DNA from 4 places in the Pseudomonas sp. HD57-3 genome. Region 2 is predicted to be linked to each of the others. Evidence: predicted binding sites of a transcription regulator. Region 2 holds the regulator's gene; each other region holds the start of a gene.
What was found. Region 2 encodes sigma-54, which starts transcription at its own class of promoters, with help from an activator protein. Its sites were predicted from a motif close to ANTGGCATNNANNTTGCTNT; they were not measured.

Region 1 (7,362 bases), 930 kb from region 2:
CCGGTGAGCATGATGGTCGGGTCAGTGCTGGTGACCGCCGTGGCGACAATCCGCGCCCGGGGTTGCAGGCCCAGCGCACGCCCCTTCGCTTCCGAGCCGATCAACATCAGCGCCGCGCCGTCGACGATCCCCGAGCTGTTGCCCGGCGTGTGCACATGATTGATGCGCTCGACATGGCTGTAGACCCGCAGTGCCGTGGCGTCGAAGCCCATCTGGCCGATCATCTCGAAGCTCGGCTTGAGTTTGCCCAGACCTTCAAGGGTCGACTCGGCGCGAATGAACTCATCGTGATCGAGCAGGATGATGCCGTTCTGATCCTGCACCGGCACCAGCGACTTGTTGAACGAACCGTCGGCCCGGGCACGCGCGGCTTTCTGCTGTGAGTGCAGCGCGTAGGTATCGACATCCTGCCGGCTGAAGCCTTCAAGGGTGGCGATCAGGTCGGCGCCGACGCCTTGCGGCGTGAAGTGGCTGTGCAGGTTGGTCTGCGGGTCCAGCGCCCAGGCGCCGCCGTCGCTGCCCATCGGCACGCGGGACATGGATTCGACGCCACCAACCACCACCAGGTCTTCGAACCCGGAGCGCACTTTCATCGCCCCCAGGTTCACCGCTTCCAGCCCCGAGGCGCAGAAGCGGTTGATCTGCACGCCCGCGACGCTGACGTCCCAATCGGCCACCTGCACGGCGGTCTTGGCGATGTCGGAGCCCTGATCGCCAATCGGCGTGACGCAACCGAGCACCACGTCATCGACCTGGCTGGTGTCCAGCACGGTGCGCGCTTGCAAAGCGGTCAGCAGCCCGGCCACCAGGTTCACCGGCTTGACGCTGTGCAGCGATCCGTCGGCCTTGCCCTTGCCACGGGGCGTGCGTAACGCGTCGAAAATCAAAGCTTGGGTCATGACGTCCTCGAACCTGTGCGGTGAGTGAAATTCGTGCTGTCACTGTTGTCTTCGCAGGCCAAGGATTCAATGACCACAGCGCTCAATGACGTTGACGCGCACGCTCAGACGGACGGTCATCCGTGTCTTGGTTAACCGGTTCAGGTGCGCGAGCTGTCTAGCAAACGGGCGGCAAAGAAGCTGGCAATGGGCCTCATGCCTTTTTAATCGCGACAGGTAGCAAATACATACGAAATGGATCTAAGCCAAGCGTGACGCGGGCCCTAAGGTGAAGATGTACGTCGTTGTCGTCGGGTTTTGCCGAGACAGGCGTTCGCTACAGGAAGTGCAGCGCTTGCCGTCATGGATATGCAGGCAGGCATCAGGAAATAACAAAAAAGGCGGTCAAGCCATGTTCAAACAACCGAAAGTACGGCAAGCAGGGCTCATTCTTTTCGCCACGACGCTGTTGTTGATTCTGCCGAACCTGACCAAGGTCATCGGCTGATTCAAGCGGCAGGTATTGTTCATCGCCACTGAAAATGTGACTGGCCCGCTACCCGGGCCAGCGTGGCTGTGCCAACCTTTGCGCACTTCCACGACACGGACGGCGATCACTTGAAAACGCTCATTCTGTTCGGGGCCATGCTGCTGAGCATGCCCCTGTCTGCCGCGCAGCTGAACCTGGAGCTGGGCGCGAACAGCCGCACCTGGCAGACCGAGGAGTTGCTCAAGCATCCTCAGGTACAAACTCTCACGATCAAGAATGATGTGTCCTACAAGAAGGACATGACTTATCGCGCCGTGCCGATGGCCGCGCTGCTGACCGGCATCAAACCGGACGATCATCTGCAAGCCGTAGCGCTGGACGGTTTTGCCGCAGAGCTGTCCGCCGCGCCGCTACTGAACAACAAGGGTTCACGCGCCTGGCTCGCCATCGAAGATCCGGCGCAGCCCTGGCCGCCGCTGTCGGAAGGCAAGCACAGCGCCGGGCCGTTTTATCTGGTGTGGACCGATCCGCAAGCCGGCAATATCAGCCCGGAACAATGGCCGTTCGAAGTGGCGAGCATCAAGCGCATGGCGCCGGTGGCCGAGCGCTTCCCTGCCCTGTTGCCGGATCCTGCGTTGAAGGCCGATGACCCGGTGAATCAGGGGTTTGCGCTGTTCCAGAAGAACTGTCTGGCGTGCCATCGCCTGAATGGCGCGGGCGATGCGCAGTTCGGTCCGGACCTGAATATTCCCTACAACCCGACCGAGTACTTCGGCGCGGACTTCCTCAAGCGCTATATCCGCGATCCGCAGAGTCTGCGTCAGTGGCCGCAGGCGAAGATGCCGGGGTTTTCCGCCGAAGTGTTGCCGGATGCGGATCTGCAGAAGCTGATCGGGTATTTGCAGCACATGGCCGGGCGCAAGGTTGCGCCCGCCAAGTAAGCCAACTACGCCGTTTACTGCTGCTGCACCGAGATGATTGGCGCTGGTGTCGGCGACACCAGCACTTTCGCGTGCATCTGCTCTGAGCCGCCGCCCCGGCGCATCCCGCGCACCGGGCAGGCATCCAGATAATCCAGACCCACCGCCAGTTTCAGGTGCCGCTCCGGCCGCGCCAGTTCATTGGTCACGTCAAAGCTGTACCAGGCGTCATCGATCCAGGCTTCGGCCCAGGCATGACTGGCCAGATGCTCGCAATCCTCGCTGTACAGATAACCCGACACATACCGCGAAGGCACACCGAGGCTGCGCGCGCAGGCCAGAAACGCGTGGGCGTGATCCTGGCAAACACCCGCCCGGCCGGCAAACGCTTCGGCGGCGCTGGTGTCGACTTCGGTGGCGCCCGGCTTGTAGGTCATGTGCTGGTTCAAACCATGCATCAGATCGATCAGTGCATTGCGGTCCCGACGCTGTTTGCAGGACATCTCGGCAAACGCCCGCAATGCCTCGTCAGCCTCGGTCAGCCGGGTGAAACGCAGGAACGGCAGCGCCGACTGACTCTCGTGCTCCGCCTCGCGCAACTCGTCGATATCGACCTGCCCCCGGGCGCCGATGATGATCGCTTCGTGGGGCTCGTCCATAGTCAGCACATGCAGGATGTTGCCGAACGGGTCGAGCTGGGCACGCACCGGGCGCGGCAGATCGAGTTGCCAGCTCAGCACGTGCTGACGCTCGCTGTCGTGGGGTGTCAGGCGCAGGTACTGGATGCTCGCGCGCACCTGATCTTCGTAGTGATAGGTGGTCTCGTGGCTGATGGAAAGTCTCATGCGGCCTCCAGGTAGGAACTGTGAATGGCGTTGCCCAGCTGGCGCACCAGCGGGATGAATTCGGTGAGCCAGGCGTGCAGCCCTTCCTCGAGAATTTCTTGAATGCCGGTGTAGCGCAGACGCGCGTCCATTTCCGCCGCCAGTCGTTGCGCAGGACGACCGTTAGCCCCCGGCAATTGCGCGAGAATCTGGTCGATCTCTTCGGTGCAGGCCCGCAGCGAACGCGGCACGTCGGCGCGCAGCAACAGCAGCTCGGCCACATGCCGGGCGCCGGGCGCATCGCGATAGATCTCGGTGTAGGCCTCGAACGATGACAGCGCCCGCAACAGCGCACTCCACTGGTAATAGGCGTGAGCGGTGCCGTCGCTGACCGCTTCGGCCTGATCGCCGGCCATCTCGTAACGAGCATCGAGCAGGCGCAAGGTGTTGTCAGCGCGTTCGATGAAGGTGCCCAGGCGAATGAAACGAAACGCATCGTTACGCATGATGGTGCCGTAGGACGCGCCCCGAAACAGGTGCGAACGCTCCTTGATCCACTCGCAGAAACGGCTCATGCCATAGCGGCTGAGGCCCTGATTGGCGATCCCGCGGATCTCCAGCCAGGTGGCGTTGATGTTCTCCCACATGTCGGCGGTGATCCGACCGCGCACCGCGTGGGCGCTGGCCCGCGCCGCACCGAGGCAGCTATAGATGCTCGCCGGATTCGCCGCGTCGAGGGCGAAGAAATGCAGCAAGCGCTCGGCATGCAGCTCGCCGTGACGTTCCAGGTAATCGTCCAGCGTGCCGGTGATCAACAGCGGCATCGCCAGTTCGTGCAGACCGTCGCCACGGCCGTCCTGCGGCATCAGCGACAGCGAATAGCTGACATCGAGCATCCGTGCGAGGTTTTCCGCCCGCTCCAGGTAACGCGACATCCAGTACAGATCCGAGGCAGTTCTACTTAACATGGCAGGCTTCCTTCAATCCTCGACCACCCAGGTGTCCTTGGTTCCGCCGCCCTGGGATGAATTCACCACCAGAGAGCCTTCACGCAGGGCCACACGGGTCAAACCGCCGGGCACGACCCGGGTTTCGCGACCGGACAATACGAACGGGCGCAGGTCGATATGGCGCGGCGCAATGCCGTTTTCGACAAAGGTCGGACAGGTCGACAGCGACAGCGTCGGTTGCGCGATGTACGCGTGGGGCTTGGCCTTGATCCGCTCGCGGAACGCATCGATTTCCGCGGTCGTCGCCGCCGGCCCCACGAGCATTCCGTAACCGCCGGAGCCCTGGGTTTCCTTGACCACCAGATCCGGAAGATTGGCCAGGACATGGGAAAGTTCAGACGGATTGCGGCATTGCCAGGTCGGCACGTTCTTCAGGATCGGCTCTTCGTCGAGGTAGAAACGGATCATCTCGGTAACGAACGGGTACACCGATTTGTCGTCCGCCACGCCGGTGCCGATCGCATTGGCCAGCACCACGTTGCCCGAGCGATACGACGACAGCAGTCCCGGCACGCCGAGCATCGAATCCGGGCGGAACGCCAGCGGATCGAGGAACGCGTCGTCGAGCCGACGGTAGATCACGTCCACCGCTTTCGGGCCGTCGGTGGTGCGCATGAAAACCTTGTCGTCGCGCACGAACAGATCCGCGCCCTCCACCAGCTCCACGCCCATTTCCCGGGCGAGAAACGCATGCTCGAAAAACGCGCTGTTGAACCGTCCCGGCGTCAGCACCACCACACTCGGGTCGTCGATCGGGCTTGAGCTTTTCAGGGTGTCGAGCAGCAGGTTCGGGTAATGGTCGATCGGGGCGATGCGCTGGGCCGCGAACAGTTCGGGGAACAGGCGCATCATCATCTTGCGGTCTTCGAGCATGTAGCTCACGCCGCTCGGTGTGCGCAGGTTGTCCTCGAGCACGTAATACGTGCCGTCGCCGTCGCGCACCAGATCGACGCCGGAGATGTGCGAATAGATATCGCGGTGCAGATCCAGCCCCTGCATTGCCAACTGGTATTGCTCGTTGGCCAGCACCTGCTCGGCAGGAATGATCCCGGCCTTGATGATGCGCTGCTCGTGGTAAAGGTCGGCGAGGAACATGTTCAACGCCTTGACCCGCTGGATGCAGCCGCGCTCGACGATCCGCCACTCGCTGGCGGGGATGCTGCGCGGAATGGTGTCGAAGGGAATCAGGCGTTCTGTCCCTTGCTCGTCCCCGTAGAGCGTGAAAGTAATCCCGGCACGATGGAACAGCAGATCGGCCTCGCGTCGCCGCTGGGCCAGCAGTTCATCAGGCGTTTCGGCCAGCCAGCGGGCAAACTCCCGGTAATGCGGGCGAACCTGGCCGCCGGCATCGTACATTTCATCAAAATAGGTGCGGATCATGCCGTACTCCTTGTCACCCCGGACATACAGGCCTTCGCAAGGCCCGTGCCATCGGCATAAACGCTTTGATTTCAATCGGTTGGATATTCACGCCACACGCACCGCACCATTCCTGTGCGGCAAATGCCCCAACCTGATCGCCCCCGCTTCATTGCGACGCAGTCCCGTCGCCTATCACCAGCATAGTCAGAGTTGATTTCACTGCCCGCCGGCGGCTGCGGATAATCCGCGCATCCGCTGCAAAAACGTCGCCGACGAATTACGCAGCTCCACTGATCCGGCTTGCCTCGGCAGCCCTCCCGGCCGTAACCCTGACCGGTTTCCTCTCCTTCCGGTCTTCCCTTTCAGCCACCTTTTCAGGTGGCTTTTTTTTGCGCCGGTTTCTTGTTTCAGGGTTTTGCCATGCGCTTTCGGGGCGGCAGAAACGACAACGGCCGACCCGAAGGTCAGCCGTAGCTCGACGTGTTGCGAGAGTGATCAGTTCAAACGGTGCCGGTTGCGGATCTCCTGTTTCACGCCCCAGCCTTCGATGATGCCGCCCAAGGGCTCGACCACCGCCGAAAAGCCCTGCTCGAAATCGCCAATGTCGTCGTAGGTTGCGTACATCACCTTGCTCAATTCCAGAGACCAGGCGCCGTCGTCGCGCGCACTGACCTGGGCATTGATGGATTCACCGCGAAACTTGCCTGCCGCCCTGCGCGCCCGCTCCTCGTCCGGGAAAATGGCGTAGAACTCGATGGGATGGAATCGGGAAAAATCGAAACCGCCTTCTTTCATGCGGCGCAGCACGCTGCTGCTGATGTCTTCTTGATAGGCTGTGCTCATGAATCGTCCCCCTCGCATAGATGGATAGACTTTCCGTATTCCCTGCACTGACCCAACGGGCCCGGGTGCTTACGGCAACCGCGTTGCCGGCGGGAAACAAGCATGTAGCTGACAAGACCAGACCTTAGCGATCCGTTCGCTGATCTCGCTTGCAGAGTAGCCCCAAGATAGAGCCGCTGCCAAGGCCTGGTACATGAAGAAAATGAAGATTCAGATTGGGGTGATGCTGCGGATTTCGATGCTGTTCTGGGTTTTCAGGCTTTTCACGCCGGCATCGGCGGTGCGCCCTTCCAGATCGTTCAGGTCAAGCTCGGCGGCGACTGGCAGGAGTCGTTCCTTGATGAGGCGGGCTGCCCGTTCATGGCTGGGGCATTCCTCGCACTCGAAGACTTCGTCGATCGTTTCACCATGATCGTCCACGAAAGTGACTTTCCACTTTGACATCGGAGCCTCCTCGATCAAACCCGCAAATGGGCTTACACCTATCTCGACTTTTGTCAGGATTGATCGTTCAAAAGGTTTACACCGATGCAACATGAAAAAAGCCGAGGCCGGCGTGTTTTCGCACACCGGCCTCGGCTTTTTCTGACCCGCGAACGATCAGTCGTTGCTTGGCTTGTTCACTGCTTGCAGCACGTATTGCGGCAAGGCGAAGGCGCCGATATGGATTTCCGGGTTGTAGTAGCGGGTGACGATGCCGCTGCCGATGAAGCGTTGTTGCAATACTTCGCGGCTCAGCTTGCGGTAGGCCGGGTTGGTCGAGCCCCAGGCGAAGGTCATCGAACCACCGATGTAGGTCGGCACGGCCGCCTGATAGAAGTGCCAGTCCGGGAACAGGCTGCGCAGGCGGCCGGCGGTGGTTTTCACTTCTTCGATCTGCATGAACGGCGTGCCGTTCTGGGTCACGAGGATGCCGCCCTCGTTCAGGCAGCGGTGGCAGGCCTGGTAGAAGTTTTCCGAGAACAGCACTTCACCCGGGCCGATCGGGTCGGTGGAGTCGGAAATGATCACGTCGAACTTTTCAGTGGTGGTCGC
Region 2 (7,362 bases):
TTCGCGCTGCTCTGTGCGTGGTTGGTCAGTCTTGCCGAGTTATTGCTGCCCTTGGGCTTGGCGTTGGCGGCGGGTGCCATGCTGCTGGTGGTGACTCACGAGGTCATCCCGGAGTCGCGGCGCAATGGTCACGAGAAGCTGGCAAGCCTGGGATTGCTGATCGGCTTCTGTCTGATGATGGTGATGGATACGGCGTTGGGATGAGCCGGGAGGAGGGAGCATGCTCCCTCGCTTCAAGCGTTTTCAACCACCTTCGTCGAAGTAGTTGTTGATCAGGGTCACCAGCGCGTCCATGGCTTCCTGTTCCTGGTGGCCATCGGTACTCAGGTGGATCTTGGTGCCCTTGCCGGCTGCGAGCATCATCATCGCCATGATGCTTTTACCGTCAACCGTGGTTTCCGGGGTGCGGCCCACTCTGATCGTGCAATCGGGAAACTGGCCCGCCACTCCGACGAATTTTGCCGATGCGCGGGCGTGCAGGCCCAGCTTGTTGATGATTTCGATTTCACGAGCAGGCATCGCGGTGTGAATCCTTTAGCTGAGGTCGCGGTGGCGAACCTGGACGTTCTTCAGGGTCTTCTGCAGCGCCTGGCCAAGACGTTCGGTCAGGTAAACGGAACGGTGATGCCCGCCGGTGCAGCCGATGGCAATGGTGACGTAAGCGCGGTTGCTCGCCGCAAAGCGCGGCAACCATTTGTACAGATACGTGTAAATGTCCTGGTACATCTCCTCGACCTCCGGCTGCGCCGCCAGATATTCGGCGACCGGTTGATCGAGACCGGATTGCGCGCGCAGCTCCGGTTTCCAGTACGGGTTCGGCAGGCAGCGTACATCGAACACCAGATCCGCATCCACCGGCATGCCGCGTTTGAAACCGAACGACTCCACCAGAAACGCCGTGCCCGGCTCCGGCTGGTTGAGCAGTCGCAGTTTGATGGTGTCGCGTAGCTGGTACAGGTTGAGATTGGTGGTGTTGATTTTCAGGTCGGCGAGATCGGCAATGGGGCCGAGCAGGGCGCTTTCATCCTGAATGGCCTCTGCCAGCGAACGATTGGCGTTGCTCAGTGGGTGGCGGCGACGAGTTTCAGAGAAACGCTTGAGCAGCGTTTCTTCGTCGGCATCCAGGTACAGGACATCGCATTGAATATGCTTGGCACGTGCGTCCTCAAGCAATTCCGGAAATCGGGTCAGATGGCTCGGCAGATTGCGTGCATCGATCGAGACCGCAACCAGTGGCTGCGCCAGCTCGGTGTGAATCAGGGCGCGTTCGGCCAGCTCCGGCAGTAGACCGGCCGGCAGGTTATCGATGCAGTAGTAACCGTTGTCCTCAAGGACATCCAGGGCGGTACTTTTACCCGAGCCGGAACGGCCACTGACAATGATCAAGCGCATGGTTACGGCCTGTTCTGTTCTTCCAGTACAACCTGGTACAAGGCTTCGTTGCTTGGCGCGCTGCGCAGTCTGTCGCGCACGTCCTTGCGGTCGAGCATGCTGGCGATCTGGCGTAACAGCTCCAGGTGCGCATCGGTGGCGGCTTCCGGCACCAGCAGGACGAACAGCAGGTCCACAGGCGCGCCGTCGATAGCGTCGAAATCGATAGGAGCATCAAGGTGCATCAGCGCACTGATCGGCGCTTCGCAGCCCTTGAGGCGGCAGTGAGGAATGGCGATGCCGTTGCCAAAACCGGTGGAACCCAGTTTTTCACGGGCAATCAATGCCTCGAAGACATCTTGCATCTCCAGATCCGGGACTTCCCGGGCGATCAGGTTGGCAATTTGTTCGAGGGCTTTCTTTTTACTGCCGCCCGGCACGTTCACCAGGGAACGGCCGGGGGTCAGGATACTTTCAAGTCGGATCATGGGGGTGGGGGTTATCGACCGGTAGCGCCCTGAAGCAGGCTCTGGGTCTTTTCCTTATGCTTTTTGAGTTGTTTATCAAGCTTGTCGGTCAGCGCGTCGATCGCAGCGTACATATCGGTATGTTCCGCGTTTGCGACGACCTCGTTGCCGGGAATATGCAGCGTGGCTTCGATTTTCTGCTTCAGCTTTTCGACGCACATCGTGACTTGCACGTTGGTGATCTTGTCGAAATGTCCCTCAAGCCTCTTGAGCTTTTGCTCAACGTACTCACGGAGAGGTTGGGTAACTTCCAGTTGGTGTCCACTGATGTTGACTTGCATACAGCTTCTCCTTCGTTGCCAGTGCATAAAGCGGCAGGCCGAAGAGCCTGCCACTGGAACGCTGTAACGTGGCTTACATCAACCGCTTGCGTTCGCTCGAAGGCGCGATCCCGAGGGATTCGCGGTACTTGGCGACGGTGCGGCGAGCCACCTGAATGCCTTGTGCCTCCAGTAAACCAGCGATCTTGCTGTCACTCAACGGCTTTTTCTGATTTTCCGCGGCAACCAGTTTTTTGATGATCGCGCGGATCGCCGTGGACGAGCATTCACCGCCTTCGGAGGTGCTCACATGGCTGGAGAAAAAGTATTTCAGTTCATATATGCCCCGTGGGGTATGCATGAATTTTTGCGTGGTCACGCGGGAAATCGTCGACTCGTGCATGCCCACGGCTTCAGCGATGTCATGCAGCACCAGCGGCTTCATGGCTTCGTCGCCGTACTCCAGAAAGCCGCGCTGGTGCTCGACGATCTGGGTGGCCACTTTCATCAGGGTTTCGTTGCGGCTCTGCAGGCTCTTGATGAACCAGCGGGCTTCCTGCAACTGATTGCGCATGAAGGTGTTGTCGGCACTGGTGTCGGCGCGGCGCACGAAACCGGCGTACTGGGCGTTGACCCGCAGACGCGGCACCGACTCCTGATTCAGCTCGACCAGCCAGCGCTCGTTGTCCTTGCGCACGATGACGTCAGGCACCACGTACTCGGCTTCGGTGGATTCGATCTGCGAACCGGGGCGCGGGTTGAGGCTCTGCACCAGTTCGATGACTTGGCGCAGCTCGTCTTCCTTGAGCTTCATGCGGCGCATCAGCTGGCTGTAGTCGCGGCTGCCGAGCAGGTCAATGTAATCGGTGACCAGCCGCTTGGCCTCGGCCAGCCAAGGGGTCTTGGCCGACAGCTGGCGCAATTGCAGCAGCAGGCATTCGCCCAGATTGCGTGCGCCGATGCCGGCCGGTTCAAACTGCTGGATGCGGTGCAGGACGGCTTCGATCTCGTCCAGCTCGATGTCGAGTTCCGGATCAAAGGCGTCGAGGATTTCTTCGAGGGTTTCGTCGAGGTAGCCCTGATTGTTGATGCAATCGATCAGGGTGACGGCGATCAGGCGATCGGTGTCTGACATCGGTGCCAGGTTCAACTGCCACAGCAGGTGGCTTTGCAGGCTCTCGCCGGCGGAGGTGCGGGTGGTGAAGTCCCACTCGTCATCGTCGCTGCTCGGCAGGCTGCTGGCGCTGGTCTGATAGACGTCTTCCCAGGCGGTGTCGACGGGCAGTTCGTTGGGGATTCGCTCGTTCCATTCGCCGTCTTCGAGGTTATCGACTGTCGGCGCGGTCTCCTGATAGGAGGGTTCCTGGATCTCGGTGTTGGGCTTCTGTTCGGCGTTGTCGGCCATGGGATCGGAGTTGTCGAAGTCGTCGCCGTCTTCCTGGCGTTCGAGCATCGGATTGGATTCCAGAGCCTCCTGGATTTCCTGTTGCAGATCCAGGGTCGACAATTGGAGCAGGCGGATGGCCTGTTGCAGCTGCGGTGTCATCGTCAGCTGCTGGCCCATTCTCAAGACTAGCGATGGTTTCATGGCAGGGGCTTAACACCTTATTCGCCGGCGCTATGCGCCATCCACTACAGGGCGCCGGAGCGCCAAACTTAAGCAAATTATATGCCTGAAACTGTCGTGTTTGCCTAGAGCGCTGTAACAATAAAAGCGTATAAAAAGGCGCTTCAACGTTACAGCACCCGGACGGCTGGCCGAATGCCGTCGTGCTTACAGGCGGAACTCGTGACCCAGATAGACTTCCTTCACCAGATCGTTGGCGAGGATGGTCGCGGAGTCGCCTTCGGCGATCAACTGGCCGTCGTTGACGATGTAGGCGGTTTCACAGATATCCAACGTCTCACGCACGTTGTGGTCGGTGATCAGTACACCGATGCCCTTGGCCTTGAGGTGATGGATGATCTGCTTGATGTCGCCGACCGAGATTGGGTCGACACCGGCGAACGGTTCGTCGAGCAGGATGAACTTCGGTGCCGTGGCCAGTGCGCGGGCGATTTCCACGCGGCGGCGCTCACCACCGGACAGGCTCATGCCGAGGTTGTCGCGGATGTGGCTGATGTGGAATTCCTGCAGCAGGCTTTCCAGCTCCTTGCGACGGCCGGCCTTGTCGAGCTCCTGACGGGTCTCGAGGATGGCCATGATGTTGTCGGCCACCGACAGTTTGCGGAAGATCGACGCTTCTTGCGGCAGATAGCCGATACCGGCCTTGGCGCGACCGTGCATCGGCTGGTGGCTGACGTCGAGGTCGTCGATCAGTACGCGACCCTGATCAGCCTGAACCAGGCCGACGATCATGTAGAAGCAGGTGGTCTTGCCGGCGCCGTTCGGGCCGAGCAGGCCGACGATCTGACCACTGTCGATCGACAGGCTGACGTCGCGCACGACCTGGCGGCTTTTATAGGCCTTGGCCAGGTGCTGAGCTTTCAGAGTTGCCATTACTGGGTTTTCTCGTCGGTTTTCTTCTTCGGCTGGATCACCATGTCGATGCGCGGACGCGCTTCGGTGACCTTGCTGCCAGTGGCTCGACCGGCGCTGGCCAGTTTCTTCACCGTGTCATAGACGATTTTTTCGCCTTGAGTGACGTTGTTGTCTTTGTCGACGACCTTGGCCTTGTCGATCAGCACAACGCGGTTCTGCTGCGCGTGGTACTGAATGGTCACGCCGTAGCCCTGGACAGGTTTCGCGTCACCGGCAGTCTGCAACTGTTCGAAGTAGGCGAGGTTGCCCACCGAAGTCACGACGTCGATGTCGCCGTTGGGCGCGCGGGTCATGGTCACGGTGTTGCCTTTGACGATCATCGAACCCTGGGTGATGATCACGTCGCCTTTATAAGTGGCAACGCCGTTCTTGTCGTCCAGCTGGGCATCGTCGGCCTGAATGCGGATTGGCTGCTCTTGATCGTTCGGCAGAGCCCAGGCGCTCACGCTTCCCAGTGCTGCGCCCAGACTGAGCAAAATAGGGAGGGTTTTAACGAGCCTCATACTGTCCTCTTACGTTCGATAGCAGGTGTATCCTGCTTTCCTTCAAATACGCTTTCATTCCTACGCCAGTCGATACACCGCCAGCGCCGTCGATTCTAACGGGTTGCTGGGTCTGCGCATATTGCTGCTGCGGGAACACCGTCATGCGAGTGGAGGTGATCAGGGTGTCGCGGTTCTTTTCGTCGGTGCGCTTGACGCGTACCGAGTCGATCAGCTCGACCTCGGTGCCACCGGAGTTCACTTCACCGCGCTCACTGGTCACGTGCCATGGGAAGTCGGTGCCACGGAACATGTTCAGATCAGGCTTGGTGACCAGTGTAATGTCGGTCGCCTTGACGTGCTCAGCCTTGTCGGACGTCATTTCGTATTGCACTTTGCCGTCTTCGAGGTACTGGATCGTGTGGGTATTGGTCGCATACCAGTCGATCGGGCTTTCCTCTGCCGAGACCGGCGGCTTGTCGAGGAAGCGTTCCGGGCTGATGTTCCAGTAGCCGACCGCACCGAAAATCGCTGCGATGCAACCGAACAGCAGGATGTTGCGAAACTTTTTGCTAAACATGGTTGGACTCACAGGTACGCGTTGTTGGCGGCGTCGAGGCTGCCTTGGGCGCGCAGGATCAGTTCGCAGAATTCGCGGGCGGCACCTTCGCCGCCACGGGCCTGGGTCACGCCGTGAGCGTGTTCGCGTACAAAGGCGGCGGCGTTGGCTACGGCCATGCCCAGCCCCACACGGCGAATCACCGGCAGATCCGGCAGGTCGTCACCGAGATAGGCCACTTGTTCATAGCTTAGGCCCAGTTGCTCCAGAAGACCGTCGAGAACGACCAGTTTGTCTTCGCGGCCCTGAAACAGATGCGGGATCCCCAGGTTTTTTGCCCGACGCTCGACCACCGGGGTCTTGCGACCGCTGATGATGGCGGTCTGGACGCCGGCGTTCATCAGCATCTTGATGCCCTGGCCATCGAGTGTATTGAAAGTCTTGAACTCGCTGCCGTCTTCAAGAAAGTACAGGCGCCCGTCGGTGAGGACGCCATCGACGTCGAAAACCGCCAGTTTGATGGCTTTGCCGCGTTGCAGCAGATCGTTGCTCATTTACATCACTCCTGCGCGCAGCAGGTCGGAGAGGTTGAAGGCGCCAACCGGGCGATCTTCTTCATCCACGACAACCAGTGCGTTGATTCGGTGGTCTTCCATGATTTTCAGGGCTTCGGCGGCGAGCATCTCGGCGCGGGCGGTCTTGCCGTGCACGGTCATCACCTGGTCGATGGTGGCGCTGTGGATATCGATGCTGCGATCCAGGGTGCGGCGCAGGTCGCCGTCAGTGAAGATCCCGGCCAGTTTGCCGTCGGCTTCAAGAATGACGGTCATGCCCAGACCCTTGCGGGTCATCTCCATCAACGCGTCCTTGAGCAGGGTGCCGCGCTGTACTTGCGGCAGTTCCTGGCCGGCGTGCATGACATTTTCCACTTTCAGCAGCAGGCGTCGGCCCAGTGCGCCGCCCGGGTGGGAAAAGGCGAAATCTTCGGCAGTGAAGCCGCGCGCTTCCAGCAGCGCCACGGCCAGGGCGTCGCCCATGACCAGCGCGGCGGTGGTCGAGGAGGTCGGTGCCAGGTTCAGCGGGCAGGCTTCGTGCTCGACGTGAACGTTCAGGTTGACCTCGGCGGCCTTGGCCAGCGGCGATTGCGGGTTGCCGGTGACGCTGATCAGCTGGATGCCCAGGCGCTTGATCAGTGGCAGCAGGGTGACGATTTCGTTGGTGGAGCCAGAGTTCGACAGGGCCAGAATCACGTCGTCACGGGTGATCATGCCCATATCGCCGTGGCTGGCCTCGGCCGGGTGCACGAAAAACGCCGGGGTACCGGTACTCGCCAGGGTCGCGGCAATCTTGTTGCCGATGTGCCCGGACTTGCCCATGCCGACCACGACAACACGGCCCTTGCTGGCCAGAATCATCTCGCAAGCGCGTACGAAATCGGCGTCGATATGGGGCAACAAGCCTTGTACGGCTTCCACTTCGAGGCGGATGGTGCGTTGTGCCGATTGAATCAGGTCGCTGGTTTGGCTCATGTCAGAAATCGTATAGCCCGATGAAAAGGCGGCGATTATAGCGGTTATGTTGAAAAGCCTCACGCAAGTTCGTCGTGCTTTGTCATTCCTCG
Region 3 (7,362 bases), 680 kb from region 2:
TGACCCGGCTTGGCGAACGCCGGCAGATCGGCACTCACCGATACCGCCGCAACGTTTTTCAGCTGCACGTTGCCCGATCCCGGCGGCACCTTGATGCCGAACTGCGAGAGCATGTTGTTGAAGGTCTGCAGGGTGAACGGGGTCTGCGTGGTCTGGTCGCCGGTGCCGTTAAGACCGACCACCAGGCCATAGCCGATCAACTGGTTGGAACGCACGCCGGAAATGCTGGCGATGTCCTTCAACCGTTCGGCTTGTGCATTGAAGGCCGCCGACAACAGGAACGCGGCCACCATGAGACTTCTGAAATTCAACTTAGCCACCTAGAAAGGGAACAGCGGGCTGAGGAAGAAACGGTCGAACCAGCCTGGCTGACTCGCATCGGCGAACGAACCGGTGCCCGAGTAGGTGATGCGCGCATCGGCGACCCGGGTCGAGGACACGGTGTTGTCGGTGGCAATGTCATCGGCCCGCACGAGACCGGCGATCCGCACCAGCTCGTCGCCGGTGTTGAGGGTCATCCACTTCTCGCCACGCACGGCGATGATGCCGTTGGGCAGCACGTCGGCGACGGTCACGGTGATCGAACCGGTCAGGGTGTTGCCCTGGGCGGCCTTGCTGTCACCTTTGGTCGCACGGTCGCCTTCGTAGCTGGCGCTCAGGCTCAGGTCATTGCCGCCGATCGGGTTGTTGGTGGTCGCACTGCTGCCGAACAGCGACGTCAGACCGATGCCGGTCTTGCTGTTCTTGGCCACCTGCGAGTTGGCGTTCTTGCTGGCCTGGGTCCTCTCGTTCAGGGTGATGGTGATGATGTCACCGACCCGGAACGCCTTGCGGTCGCTGTACAGGTTCTGTTCGAAACCGGCCTGATAGATCGAGCCGTTGTTGGCGGCCGACGGCAACGGTGTGCGCGGCAACACCGGGGCGTAGTAAGGATCATTGGGCTTGGGCGTCGGAGCGACGCAGCCCGCGAGCGAGACGACCCCACTCAATGCCACAACAGATACAAAGCGCTTCATGACCCTTACCTCACGGTGTTGCAGGCGACCTCATGGCCGCCTCATAGACTTGATTACAGATTCTGCGTTACGAACGAGAGCATCTGGTCGGCGGTGGAGATCACCTTGGAGTTCATCTCGTACGCGCGCTGGGTGGTGATCATGTTGACCATCTCTTCCACGGTGCTGACGTTGGAGGTTTCCAGGGTGTTCTGCAGGGTGGTACCGAAACCGTTCAGGCCCGGAGTACCGACTTGCGGTGCACCGGAAGCGGCGGTTTCCAGGAACAGGTTGTTGCCCACTGCTTGCAGACCGGCCGGGTTGATGAAGTCGGCGGTTTGCAGGTTGCCGATCACCTGAGCAGCCGGGTTACCCGGGACAGTGATCGACACAGTGCCGTCAGTACCGACAGTGAAGCTCTGGGCGTTGTTCGGAATGACGATGGCCGGCTCCAGGGCGAAACCGCTGGCGTTGACGATCTGGCCGTTGGAATCGAGGTGGAATGTACCGTCACGGGTGTAGGACGTGGTGCCGTCCGGCTGCAGGATCTGGAAGAAACCGCGACCGTCGATGGCCATGTCCAGTGGCTGCTCGGTGGCTTGCAGGCTGCCGGCGGTGAAGTTTTTCTGGGTGCCGACGATGCGCACACCGGTACCCAGTTGCAGACCCGACGGCAGTTCGCTGTCCTGGGTCGACTGGGCGCCTGGCTGACGCTTGATCTGGTACAGCAGGTCCTGGAACTCGGCGCGGTCACGTTTGAAACCCGTGGTCGATACGTTCGCCAGGTTGTTGGAAATGGTGGTCAGGTTGGTGTCCTGGGCGGACAGACCGGTTTTGGCAACCCATAGAGCCGGAAGCATTCGATTCTCCTCGTGCGCCTGTTTTACGGCGCGACGTTCTGATAATTAGCTGATCTGCAAGACCCGAGCCATGGCCTGGTCGTCGTCTTTGGCGGTGTTCATCATCTTGACGTGCAGTTCGAACTGCTTGGCCAGGGCCAGCACCGACGTCATCTCTTCCACGGCATTGACGTTGCTCGACTCCAGGAAACCCGACACCAGTTTGACGTTGGCATCGGCCGGCGCAGGCTGGCCGTCCTTGGTGTAAATCGAACCGTCCAGGCCCTTGTTCATGTTCTTTATGTCCGGGTTGACCAGCTTGATCCGGTCGACTTCGGCCATGACGCGCGGCCCCTCGCCCATCGCACGGATGCTGATGGTGCCGTCTTCACCGACTTCCACCTGCTGCTCCGGCGGTACGGCGATCGGACCGCCGTTGCCCATGACCGGCATGCCGTTGCCGGCACGCAACACGCCTAGGGCATCGATGTTGAGGCTGCCGGTGCGCACGTAGCTTTCACCGCCATTAGGGTTCTGCACGGCGATCCAGCCGTTGCCCGACACGGCGACGTCGAGGTCACGACCGGTCTGCACCAGCGAGCCCGGCGTGAAGTCGGTGGCGGGCCGTTCGCTCATGGCAAACGCACGCGCCGGAAAGCTGTCACCGAACACCGGCATCGAACGCGCCTGCTCCAGGTCGCGCTGAAAACCGTTGGTGGAGATGTTCGCCAGGTTGTTGGCATGAGCCTTTTGCGCCAGTGCGTTCTGGCTGGCGCCGGTCATTGCCACATAAAGGTACTTGTCCACACTCTTTCCTCTGCATGCCGGACGTTTGCCGCCCACCGCTGTACTGCTGAGCCATAAGCAATTTGCAGACCAACTTTTTTCTGGCGGCCGAGGGCCCGGTAAACAAAGGACTTGAGGGATTTTGCGGGGAGGTGGGAAATGTATCGAAGACGAAAAACCGGCGGTGTCATGCCGCTTGGCGGCAAACACTCGATCCGGCCGTGATCACTCGGACGCGTCCTTGCCGACTTCGTACTCACGCAGCTTGTTGGCAATCGTGGTGTGCGAAACCCCGAGCCGCTTGCCCAGTTGCCGGCTGCTCGGATGTTCGGAATACAAGCGCTCCAGCACCGCTTTCTCGAAGCGCCCGACAATCTCGTCCAGCCCGCCTTCGAGGGAGAAATCGCCAAGCGGCTGACGCACACCGTAATCCGGCAGGCGAATGTGCTCGGCCTTGACCGTGCCGCCGTCGCACAGCGAAACCGCCTGGAACAGCACGTTCTCCAACTGCCGCACATTGCCCGGCCAATGGTAGTGGCTGAGCCGGTCCATCGCCGCCGGCGCCAGTTTCGGCAACGGGCAGCCGATCTGTCGGCTGGCCTGATCGAGGAAGTGCTCCACCAGCGGCGTCAAACCGTCGAGGCATTCGCGCAGTGGCGGGATGTGCAGCGACAGCACGTTCAAACGGTGATACAGATCCTGGCGAAATTCCCCGCGCGCGCACAACTCCGACAGGTCGACCTGGGTTGCGCAGATCACCCGCACATCCAGGTAAACCTCTTCATCACTGCCCACCCGCCGGAAGCAGCCGTCCTGCAGGAAGCGCAGCAATTTCACCTGCAAGCGCGGGCTCATTTCGCCGACGCCATCGAGGAACAACGTGCCGCCCGCCGTCAGCTCCAGCAGCCCGAGCTTGCCTTCAGCCCGCGCGCCTTCAAAGGCACCGGGGCCGTAGCCGAACAGTTCGGTCTCGGCCATCGACTCCGGCAGCCCCGCGCAGTTAAGCGCCATCAACGGCGACTGACCGCGCGGGCTCGCCAAATGGCAGGCCCGTGCCAGCAATTCCTTGCCAGTGCCGGTTTCGCCCTCAATCAACAACGGCGCATCCAGCGGTGCCATGCGTCGTGCTTCGCGCACCACCGCCGCCATCACTTTCGAGCTCTGGAAGATGCTGTCGAAGCCACGCAGCTCTTGTTTGCGTACGTTATAGATGCGCTCGCCAACCCGGTCCGCGCGGTGCAAGGTGAGCACGGCACCGGCCATGGCCTCGCTGTCGTCGTGCTCCGATTGCAGCGGCGCGATGTCGGCCAGAAAAATGTCGCCCTTGACCTTGACCCGCATGCCGTTGATTCGCGATTTGTTGGCGCGCACCAGTTCCGGCAGGTCGAAATCCTCGGCGTAACGCGACAATGGAATACCCGGTACCTCGTCCACCCGCACCCCGAGCAACTGCGCCGCCGCACGGTTGGCCGCCACGATGGAGCCGCCCATGTCGATCGACAGCACCGGAAACTCCAGCGCACCGAGCAGCGCATTCAACTCCATGTGCCGCCGCTCGCTAGGCATCAGCCCTACCCGCTTGACGCCGAACACACCAGCGATGGCCTCGAACTTGGGTCGCAGCGCCTGGAACTGAATGTTGATCAGGTTCGGGCAATGCAGATAGATCGCGTTGCCATGCTCACCGCCCACCTCGCCACGGGCGACGTTGATCCCGTACTCCACCAGCAGATTGAGAATGTCGCGCAGGATGCCGATGCGGTTCTGACAGTGGACTTTGATACGCATATAAAGGCCCGAAACAGGTGAAGAAGCGGTCTGACGCCGGAATTTTCTGCGCAGCGCGCAAGATAGTCGTCAAGATTATGTGACAGCCATCGGCCTTTTCAAACCCGACAGTCACCGCAAACACGACTTATCACACGAAGCGTAACGAAAATTTTACGAATTAAAGAGACTTTTCCTACTCGACCGGTGTTCAACCTGCTGCAACAACGAACGTTCCGGGGTATTTCTCAGTCCATCGCAGGACATAACAAGAACGAAATCCCCCTCGCAGGAGAGCAGTATGAAGCAGACGCAATACGTGGCCCGCGAGCCCGATGCGCAAGGTTTTATCGACTACCCCGCCGAAGAACACGCGGTGTGGAACACGCTGATCACCCGCCAGTTGAAAGTGATCGAGGGTCGTGCGTGCCAGGAATACCTGGACGGTATCGAAAAACTCGGTCTGCCCCACGACCGCATTCCGCAACTGGGCGAGATCAACAAGGTGCTCGGCGAGACCACCGGTTGGCAGGTTGCCCGCGTCCCGGCGCTGATCCCCTTCCAGACCTTTTTCGAATTGCTCGCCAGCAAGCAGTTTCCGGTGGCCACGTTCATTCGTACCCGTGAAGAACTGGACTACCTGCAAGAGCCGGACATTTTCCACGAGATCTTTGGCCACTGCCCGCTGCTGACCAACCCGTGGTTCGCCGAATTCACCCACACCTACGGCAAGCTCGGCCTGCAAGCGACCAAGGAAGAACGTGTTTATCTGGCGCGTCTGTACTGGATGACCATCGAGTTCGGCCTGGTCGACACCCCGCAAGGCAAACGCATCTACGGCGGCGGCATCCTGTCTTCGCCGAAAGAAACCGTTTATTCGCTGTCGGACGAGCCCGAGCATCAGGCCTTCGATCCGCTGGAAGCCATGCGCACGCCGTATCGCATCGACATTCTGCAACCGCTGTATTTTGTCCTGCCGAACCTCAAGCGCCTGTTCGACCTGGCCCACGAAGACATCATGGCCATGGTCAAGCAAGGCATGCAGCTGGGTCTGCACGCACCGAAGTTTCCGCCAAAACCAAAAGCCGCGTGACCCGCGACTTTTGCTTACAAGTGAGTCTGTCCGTCGTCGCCACTTTGGTTTAGCGTGGCGACACTGACCGCCAATATAAAAAAACACCTTCAGATTTCAGGAAGTCCACCATGTCCACTTTGAACCAAGCCCATTGCGAAGCCTGCCGTGCCGATGCCCCACAAGTCAGCGATGAGGAACTGCCGATCCTGATCAAGCAGATCCCTGACTGGAACATCGAAGTCCGCGACAGCATCATGCAGCTGGAAAAAGTCTTCCTGTTCAAGAATTTCAAGCACGCGCTGGCCTTCACCAACGCCGTCGGCGAGATCTCCGAGGCCGAAGGTCACCACCCGGGCCTGCTGACCGAGTGGGGCAAAGTCACCGTGACCTGGTGGAGCCACTCGATCAAAGGCCTGCACCGCAACGACTTCATCATGGCCGCGCGCACTGACGAAGTGGCCAAGACTGCAGAAGGACGCAAGTAATGCACTTCGACGCCATCGGCCGGGTGCCCGGCGACCCGATCCTCGGCCTGATGGAGGCCTATGCGCAGGACTCCAACCCGCGCAAGTTCGACCTCGGTGTGGGCGTCTACAAGGATGCCCAGGGCCTGACGCCAATCCCCGAGGCGGTGAAAATCGCCGAGGCGCGTCTGGTCGAGAGCCAGGACACCAAGACCTACATCGGTGGCCACGGCAATCCGCTGTTCGGCAAGGTCATCAATGAGCTGGTACTCGGTGCCGATTCGGCGCTGATCGCCGAGCAACGCGCCGGTGCCACCCAAACCCCGGGCGGCACGGGCGCCCTGCGCCTGGCAGCGGATTTCATCGCCCAATGCCTGCCGGGCAAAGGCGTATGGCTGAGCAACCCGACCTGGCCGATCCACGAAACGATTTTCGCGGCCGCCGGGGTCAAGATCAGCCATTACCCGTACGTCGGCAGCGACAACCGCCTCGATGTCGACGCGATGCTCGCCGTGCTCAATGAAGTGCCGAAAGGCGATGTGGTGCTGCTGCACGCGTGCTGCCACAACCCGACCGGTTTCGACCTGAGCCACGACGACTGGCAGCGCGTGCTGGATGTGGTGCGCAGCCGTAATCTGCTGCCGCTGATCGACTTTGCCTACCAGGGCTTTGGCGACGGTCTGGAGCAGGATGCATGGTCAACCCGGCTGTTCGCCGCCGAGTTGCCCGAGCTGCTGATCACCAGCTCCTGTTCGAAGAACTTTGGCCTGTATCGCGACCGCACCGGTGCGTTGATCGTCAGCGCGAAAACCGCTGACAAGCTCATCGACATCCGCAGCCAGTTGGCGCACATCGCTCGCAACCTGTGGTCGACGCCACCGGATCACGGCGCGGCTGTCGTCGCCACGATCCTCGCCGACCCGGAGCTGAAACGCCGCTGGGCCGACGAAGTGGAAGCCATGCGTCTGCGCATCGCCCAGTTGCGCAGCGGTCTGGTGGAAGCGCTGGAACCGCACGGTCTGCGCGAGCGCTTTGCGCACATCGGCGTGCAACGCGGGATGTTCTCCTACACCGGCCTGTCGCCGGAACAGGTGAAAAACCTGCGCGAGCATCACAGCGTGTACATGGTCAGCTCGGGCCGGGCCAACGTCGCCGGGATTGATGCGACACGTCTGGATCTGCTGGCCGAAGCGATCGCCAGCGTCTGCAAATAACTCCCCCTTGTCTTGATCGTTCCCACGCTCCGCGTGGGAATGCCTCAATGGACGCTCCGCGTCCGCTTCGGCAGGGACGCAGAGCGTCCCGGGCTGCATTCCCACGCAGAGCGTGGGAACGATCATCGCGAGCAGGCTCGCCCCTGCATTCGCCCTGCGTCACCCTGTCGCACTTGTCTAGACAATCCCGCCCGTCGAAACAAATGGATTTAAAAATCTATT
Region 4 (7,362 bases), 990 kb from region 2:
GGTGCTCAGGCCTTCATCCCGCGCCCGCTGTTCAAAGGCTGCACGCTCGGCGCCGCTCACCCGCAGGGCGAACGAATAGGCCTGGGTGCGCAGTAATAAAGGTTGGGTGTAGCCGTCGAATTCGGCGCGGGACACCGATTCGGAGTTGGCGAAGAACCGGCGCAGCCCGTCGAGGCGTTGCTCCTGATCCTGAAAACGTTCTTCGATGCGGCTGTAGCGCTCATTGGCCAATAGCTGAAAGCGTTGGCGCAACTGGCTATGAAACTGATTGAGGGTGCCCCAGGCGAGCAGCCCCGTGAGAATCCCGCCGGCGAGCAATACCAGCAGCGCGACCAGCCAGGCCGAGACTTCTTCGCTGATAAAACCCAATATCTTCGGGCGCACGGGGTGCAACGACATAAAAGCCACTCACTACGTCAGCATCTGCGGGAAAAACCCCATCGGCCGTGTGTGAGTTATAGCTATTAGCCACTAATTTGGCTAGCTCTGAACGGATCCAAGAGCCTTTAAAAATCAAGACTCTGTGGATCCAATTTTGCAGAGTGTCAACGAGCCGTGATTTTCCAGGCGCGGTGGATCTTGCCGTTGCGGGCGAAATCCGGGTCGATGGTGCTGGCGGTGATTTCCTCGACCGCGTAACGCTCGGCCAGGTTGTCTTCAAGATGGAACTTGCGGAAGTTGTTGGAGAAATACAACACCCCGCCCGCTGCCAGCCGCGCCATGGCCAGGTCGATCAACTGCACTTGGTCACGCTGCACGTCGAAGATGCCTTCCATGCGCTTGGAGTTGGAGAAGGTCGGCGGATCGATGAAGATCAGGTCGTATTCGTCGCGGGAATTCTCCAGCCACGCCATCACATCGCCCTGCTCCAGACGGTTCTTGTCGGAGAAACCGTTGAGCGACAGGTTGCGGCGCGCCCAGTCGAGGTAGGTTTTCGACAGGTCGACGCTGGTGGTGCTGCGCGCGCCGCCCTTGGCTGCGTGGACGGAAGCGGTCGCGGTGTAGCAGAACAGGTTGAGGAAGCGCTTGCCGGCGGCCTCTTTCTGAATCCGCATGCGCATCGGCCGGTGATCGAGGAACAGCCCGGTGTCGAGGTAGTCGGTGAGGTTGACCAGCAACTTCACGCCGCCCTCGGTCACTTCATTGAACTTGCCCTGAGCCGCCTGACGCTCGTACTGCTTGGTGCCGCTCTGACGCTCGCGGCGCTTGACCACCACGCGGCTCTTGTCGATGTTCAGCGCCTGCGGGATGGCCGCCAACGCATCGAACATGCGAATCGAGGCCTTTTCCGGGTCGATCGACTTCGGCGCGGCGTATTCCTGAACGTGCACCCAGTCGTGGTACAGGTCGATGGCCATGGCGTATTCCGGCATGTCCGCATCGTAGACGCGGTAGCAGTCGATGCCTTCGCGCTTGACCCACTTGCCCATCGCCTTGAGGTTCTTCTGCAGGCGGTTGGCAAACATCTGCCCGCCTTCGCTCAGGCGCGGCTGCTCGATCACGGGCGCCGGGGCCGGCGTCGGTTTGATCGGGTTGCCGTTCTTGTTGAACTTGCGCTCTTGCGGCTCGTTCGGCGTCTGATCGTAAGCGGCTTGCTCGCGCTCGGCCTGACGCTGTTCCGGGGTGCGGCGCTCGCCGGTGACGAACTGATCCGGCAGGACCTTGATCAACAGCAGCTTGCACGGCAGCGCGCCGTTCCAGAACGAATACTGTTTGTGGCTGCGGATCCCCATGCGCTTGCCCAGGTCCGGCGCGCCGGTGAACACCGCCGCTTCCCAGTTCAGGCAGGCCTGACGCAGACGCTCGCCGAGGTTCTGGTAGAGGTACAACAGGCTGGCTTCATCACCCAGACGCTCGCCGTACGGCGGGTTGCAGATGACCAGGCCTTTCTGGTTCTGGTCCGGACGCGGTTCGAAGGTCGCGACTTCGCCCTGATAGATCTTGATCCACTCGCTCAGGCCGGCGCGTTCGACGTTGTTGCGGCCCGGCTGGATCAGCCGTGGGTCGGCTTCATAACCACGAATCCACAGCGGCGGCTTGGCCAGACCGGCAGCGGCGCGCTCGACCGCTTCTTCATGCAGTTTTTTCCACAGCGCCGGTACGTGGCCCAGCCAGGCGGTGAAGCCCCACTGCTCGCGACGCAGGTTCGGCGCCATGTCGGCGGCGATCATGCCGGCTTCGACCAGGAACGTGCCGACACCGCACATCGGGTCAGCCAGCGCGCCACCTTCGGCGGCAATGCGCGGCCAGCCGGAACGGATCAGGATCGCGGCCGCCAGGTTTTCCTTCAGCGGCGCAGCGCCCTGCTGCAAGCGGTAGCCGCGCTGGTGCAGGCTGTGGCCGGAGAGGTCGAGGGACAGAATCGCTTCGCCACGATCCAGACGCAGGTGAATGCGCAGGTCCGGGTTGAGCTTGTCGATGCTTGGGCGGTCGCCCTGCGGGGTGCGCAGTTTGTCGACGATGGCGTCCTTGACCTTCAGGGCGCCGAAGTGAGTGTTGTCGATGCCCGAACCATGGCCGCTGAATTCCACGGCCAGGGTGCCGTCGGCCAGCATGTGGTCCTGCCAGTCGACGTCGAGCACGCCGTGGTACAGGTCTTCGGCGTTTTTCATCGGGAAGCGCTTGAGCACCAGCAGCACCCGGTTGGCCAGACGCGACCACAGGCACAGGCGATAAGCGGTTTCCATGGTCGCCATGCCACGCACGGCGGAAGTGTGTTCGCGGGCCTCTTCAAGGCCAAGCCCGACGGCTTCCTCGATGAGCAGGCCTTCAAGGCCTTTGGGGCAAGTGAGGAAGAGTTCGAAACGGTCGGACATGGTTTTTCCAGAGCCTTTGGCTAATGAATCGGCAACGCATTGCCGATCCGGTTTTCAATCAGGCGCTTTTCTACAAGAGCGCCCGCGTGGCACGAAGGTGTGCCGTTCCATCCCCGCTGCTCGGGTTAAAAGAGCTTAGATGCCGGGACAGATAAAAAAGTTGAAGCAACAAAATGACTCAAAGCAACCCTTCGTCGAATAGTACCCCAGCGTAAACGTGGGTCATTCTCACTAAAGGATTAACCTCATCATCCAGCGCGGGGCCGATCATACCGGGGTTTGGCCAACAAACACTGGATAAATACGCGGTTACTTATGGCCATAGCATCTTTTTCGTTACGTCCTTATGACAAAACGGTCATTCCATCGATGTGACTCATTGGTTAGAACTGGACACAGGTTGACGTCGCAACGGCGTCAACACCTTGGCTCGCCACGCCGGCAGCGAGCCGCCAACGGCAGAGTTTTTCTGCCAGACCTCAATTGAGGTCGACGCGACAAAAACAGTCAACAAGTGAGGGAAACACCCTATGAGAAGACTTAAGCGTGATCCGTTGGAAAGAGCATTTTTGCGCGGATATCAATATGGCGTTGGTGGCAAATCCCGTGAGCTTTGCCCATTTACTCTACCGTCGGTACGTCAAGCCTGGATCAACGGCTGGCGAGAAGGACGCGGCGACAACTGGGACGGTATGACCGGCACTGCGGGAATCCACAGACTCAACGAACTTCACGCCGTCGGCTGACACAGGGCACTTATTCCGACACGACAATCTGATTTCGTAACAACCTGATCACCATGCACGTCCTTCCCGGACGGCGGGCTACGGCCCAAGGGCTCCTTCGAGGAGCCCTTTTTTATGCCTGCCTTTTATGTCCGCCGATCAGCGCTTGGCGGCGATCGCGTCCACGGACTCGCGAATCAGCGCCGGGCCCTTATAGATGAAGCCGGAGTAGATCTGCACCAGGCTCGCGCCGGCAGCGATCTTCTCGGCCGCATGCTTGCCTTCGGTGATGCCGCCCGCTGCGATGATCGGCAGCTTGCCGCCCAGCTCGGACGCCAGCACTTTCACGGTGTGGGTGCTCTTCTCACGCACCGGCGCGCCGGACAGACCGCCCGCCTCGTCACCGTGTTCCATGCCTTCGACGCCCACGCGGCTGAGGGTGGTGTTGGTGGCGATCACCGCGTCCATCCCGGTTTCGATCAGCGCTTGCGCAACCTGAGCGGTTTCTTCGTCGGTCATGTCCGGCGCGATCTTGATCGCCAGCGGTACATGTTTGCCATGGCGCAGGGCCAGTTCAGCGCGGCGCGTGGCCAGATCCGCCAGCAATTGCTTGAGCGAGTCGCCAAATTGCAGGCTGCGCAGGCCCGGGGTGTTCGGCGAGCTGACGTTGACCGTGACGTAACTGGCGTGGGCGTAGACCTTGTCCAGGCAGATCAGGTAGTCATCCACCGCGCGCTCGACCGGGGTGTCGAAGTTCTTGCCGATGTTGATCCCCAGCACGCCCTTGTATTTGGCCGCCGCCACCCGCGCCAGCAGGTTATCCACGCCGAGGTTGTTGAAACCCATGCGGTTGATGATCGCCTCGGCTTCCGGCAGGCGGAAAATCCGTGGTTTCGGGTTGCCCGGCTGCGGACGCGGGGTCACAGTGCCGATTTCGACAAAACCGAAACCCAGTTGCGCAAAGCCGTCGATGGCCGCGCCGTTCTTGTCCAGACCGGCCGCCAGACCCACAGGGTTCGGGAACTCCAGGCCCATGACATTCACCGGCAGCGACGCCGGGGCCTTGCACAGCAAGCCGTTGAGGCCCAAACGCCCGCCCGCGCCGATCAGATCCAGCGACAGATCGTGGGAGGTTTCCGGGGAAAGTTTGAACAACAGCTGACGGGCCAGGGTGTACATGGGCGGCTATGACTCGGGCGGCGAAAAGAGGCGGCGATTATAGCCGGGCATCGCCCCGCCGCGCGAGGCGCACGGGTAAATCCGTGCGCATGGCATATGCCTTGCACCTTCCTCGGCATCAGCCCGCAGGCCAATGGTGGCGTGCAGGCAAGGACAATGGCGTCGTCTCTCGGTTTTGCGCGGGCAAAGCCCGGGACGACGTTTTTTTTGAGGGTAGCTTTCATGACTCAAACCTCCGCCGGGCCGCTGGCCTGGGTCAACGGCAGCGATGCCCCGGAAAAAAGCGCGATCAACCTCGGTTTCATGGCCCTGAGCGACTGCGCCTCGCTGGTGGTCGCCGCCACTCAAGGCTTTGCTCAGCCTTACGGGTTGACCCTGAATCTCAAGCGCCAGAGTTCCTGGGCCAACCTGCGGGACAATCTGGTCAGCGGCGAACTCGATGCTGCCCACAGCCTTTACGGTCTGATCTACGCGGTGCACCTGGGCATCGGTGGTGTCGCGCCGACCGACATGGCGGTGCTGATGGGCCTGAATCAGAACGGTCAGAGCCTGAACCTGTCCCACGGTTTGCAAGGCCTGGGCGTGACCGGTCCTGAAGCGCTGCACCACCATGTGCACCAAACCCGCGCAAAACTGACTTTCGCCCAGACCTTCCCGACCGGCACCCATGCCATGTGGCTGTATTACTGGCTGGCGAGCCAGGGCATCCATCCATTGCAGGATGTCGACAGCGTGGTCGTACCGCCACCGCAAATGGTCGCGCACTTGCAGGCCGGACGCATCGATGGCCTCTGCGTTGGCGAGCCGTGGGCGGCCAGCGCCGTGCAGCAGGATCTCGGTTTCACGCTGGCGACCAGCCAGACCATCTGGCCCGATCACCCGGAAAAAGTCCTCGGCTGCACCCGCGCCTTCGTCGAGCAATACCCCAACACCGCCCGCGCGCTGGTGATGGCGATCCTCGAAGCCAGCCGTTTCATCGAAGAAAGCCCGGAAAACCGCCGCAGCACCGCGCAGTTGCTGAGCGCTGCGGAATACCTCGACGCCCCGGTGTCCTGCATCGAGCCGCGCTTTCTCGGCGACTACGACGATGGGCTGGGCAATCGCTGGCAGGACCCGCACGCCTTGCGCTTTCACGGCGATGGCGCGGTGAATCTGCCGTATCTCTCGGATGGCATGTGGTTCATGACTCAGTTTCGCCGTTGGGGTTTGCTGCGCGATGACCCGGATTACCTCGCCGTCGCCCGTCAGGTGCAGCAACTGGAGATCTATCGCGACGCGGCGACTGCTGTGGGCGTCGCGGCCTGGGGCAAGGACATGCGCAGCAGCCAGTTGATCGACGGCAAGATCTGGGACGGCAGCGACCCGGCCGCCTACGCCCGAAGCTTCAAGCTCCACGCGCTGAACGACAGCGCACCCCTTCTCGCCCACCGCTGACAGGAGACCGCGAACATGCTGCGCATTCTGCTGATCAACGACACCGCGAAAAAAGTCGGACGCCTGAAAGCCGCGCTGACCGAGGCCGGTTTCGAGGTGATCGACGAGTCGGGCCTGACCATCGACCTGCCGGCGCGCGTCGAAACGGTGCGCCCGGACGTGATCCTGATCGATACCGAGTCACCGAGTCGCGATGTGATGGAGCAAGTGGTGCTGGTCAGCCGCGACCAGCCCCGGCCGATCGTGATGTTCACCGACGAGCATGATCCCGGCGTGATGCGTCAGGCGATCAAGTCCGGGGTCAGTGCCTACATCGTCGAAGGCATTCACGCACAACGCCTGCAGCCGATTCTCGACGTGGCCATGGCCCGCTTCGAAAGCGACCAGGCCTTGCGCGCCCAGCTACAGGCTCGCGACCAGCAACTGGCCGAGCGCAAGCGCATCGAACTGGCCAAGGGCCTGCTGATGAAAATGAAGGACTGCAACGAAGAAGAGGCCTACACCCTGATGCGCCGCCAGGCCATGAGCCGCCAGCAGAAACTGATTCAGGTGGCGGAACAGATCATTGCCATGAGCGAGTTGCTCGGCTGAAGCCTTGCCCTGCCTTGATCGTTCCCACGCTCCGCGTGGGAATGCAGCCATGGACGCTCCGCGTCCGCTTCAGAGCATGACGCAGAGCGTCACCGAATGCGTTCCCACGCAGAGCATGGGAACGAGCCACATCGATGTGGCACAAATCTCGCTAAGCAATCCCTACAGGTAACCAACGGCGGTTGCCCCACCTACGACAAAGACGTCGCTCACCTTCTTCGCCCCTTTCGGCGATCCGGGTAGCGGCGTTTTTGCGTTTTGGCCCCACAGCCCGGGGCCGGTGGTGCGGCCGTGGTGGCGCCCCACTGTGCTGGTTCTGACTCCTTCTCGAGATTCTCTACAGCTGAGGTGCGCGATGAATAAAAGCTTCTGGAAATCCGGCCACACCCCGACCCTGTTCGCGGCCTTCCTGTATTTCGACCTGAGCTTCATGGTCTGGTACCTGCTCGGCCCGCTGGCGGTGCAGATTGCCGCCGACCTGCACCTGACCACCCAACAGCGTGGCCTCGTGGTCGCCACGCCGATTCTGGCCGGCGCGGTGCTGCGCTTTGCGATGGGCATGCTCGCCGATCGCCTGTCGCCGAAAACCGCCGGGCTGATCGGCCAGGTGATCGTGA

Region 1: a site for sigma-54 is predicted at 5,536-5,555, ahead of AC0R79_RS09955 (circularly permuted type 2 ATP-grasp protein). Genes of this name have one in related genera too.
Region 3: a site for sigma-54 is predicted at 2,696-2,715, ahead of AC0R79_RS08770 (flagellar basal body rod protein FlgF). Genes of this name have one in related genera too.
Region 4: a site for sigma-54 is predicted at 4,809-4,828, ahead of AC0R79_RS10215 (CmpA/NrtA family ABC transporter substrate-binding protein). Genes of this name have one in related genera too.

What each region holds. Positions count from the first base shown of each region.
Region 1 is NZ_CM148568.1:2,184,158-2,191,519, reverse strand. Features, by position in the region: gene AC0R79_RS09975 (acetyl-CoA C-acetyltransferase) at 1-899, opposite strand, end outside; gene AC0R79_RS09970 (c-type cytochrome) at 1,524-2,309, shown strand; gene AC0R79_RS09965 (transglutaminase family protein) at 2,324-3,133, opposite strand; gene AC0R79_RS09960 (alpha-E domain-containing protein) at 3,130-4,080, opposite strand; gene AC0R79_RS09955 (circularly permuted type 2 ATP-grasp protein) at 4,093-5,502, opposite strand; gene AC0R79_RS09950 (ribonuclease E inhibitor RraB) at 5,980-6,327, opposite strand; gene AC0R79_RS09945 (hypothetical protein) at 6,538-6,771, opposite strand; gene speE (polyamine aminopropyltransferase) at 6,928-7,362, opposite strand, start outside.
Region 2 is NZ_CM148568.1:1,255,164-1,262,525, forward strand. Features, by position in the region: gene AC0R79_RS05485 (ZIP family metal transporter) at 1-204, shown strand, start outside; gene AC0R79_RS05490 (HPr family phosphocarrier protein) at 244-519, opposite strand; gene rapZ (RNase adapter RapZ) at 535-1,392, opposite strand; gene ptsN (PTS IIA-like nitrogen regulatory protein PtsN) at 1,395-1,859, opposite strand; gene hpf (ribosome hibernation-promoting factor, HPF/YfiA family) at 1,871-2,179, opposite strand; gene AC0R79_RS05510 (RNA polymerase factor sigma-54) at 2,253-3,746, opposite strand; gene lptB (LPS export ABC transporter ATP-binding protein) at 3,933-4,658, opposite strand; gene lptA (lipopolysaccharide transport periplasmic protein LptA) at 4,658-5,203, opposite strand; gene lptC (LPS export ABC transporter periplasmic protein LptC) at 5,190-5,762, opposite strand; gene AC0R79_RS05530 (KdsC family phosphatase) at 5,771-6,295, opposite strand; gene AC0R79_RS05535 (KpsF/GutQ family sugar-phosphate isomerase) at 6,296-7,270, opposite strand.
Region 3 is NZ_CM148568.1:1,938,984-1,946,345, reverse strand. Features, by position in the region: gene AC0R79_RS08785 (flagellar basal body P-ring protein FlgI) at 1-293, opposite strand, end outside; gene flgH (flagellar basal body L-ring protein FlgH) at 321-1,016, opposite strand; gene flgG (flagellar basal-body rod protein FlgG) at 1,070-1,855, opposite strand; gene AC0R79_RS08770 (flagellar basal body rod protein FlgF) at 1,901-2,641, opposite strand; gene AC0R79_RS08765 (sigma-54-dependent phenylalanine hydroxylase transcriptional regulator PhhR) at 2,846-4,408, opposite strand; gene phhA (phenylalanine 4-monooxygenase) at 4,689-5,480, shown strand; gene AC0R79_RS08755 (4a-hydroxytetrahydrobiopterin dehydratase) at 5,591-5,947, shown strand; gene AC0R79_RS08750 (amino acid aminotransferase) at 5,947-7,140, shown strand.
Region 4 is NZ_CM148568.1:2,245,059-2,252,420, reverse strand. Features, by position in the region: gene AC0R79_RS10235 (sensor domain-containing diguanylate cyclase) at 1-399, opposite strand, end outside; gene rlmKL (bifunctional 23S rRNA (guanine(2069)-N(7))-methyltransferase RlmK/23S rRNA (guanine(2445)-N(2))-methyltransferase RlmL) at 546-2,816, opposite strand; gene rmf (ribosome modulation factor) at 3,347-3,562, shown strand; gene AC0R79_RS10220 (quinone-dependent dihydroorotate dehydrogenase) at 3,701-4,720, opposite strand; gene AC0R79_RS10215 (CmpA/NrtA family ABC transporter substrate-binding protein) at 4,943-6,154, shown strand; gene AC0R79_RS10210 (ANTAR domain-containing response regulator) at 6,170-6,745, shown strand; gene AC0R79_RS10205 (nitrate/nitrite transporter) at 7,101-7,362, shown strand, end outside.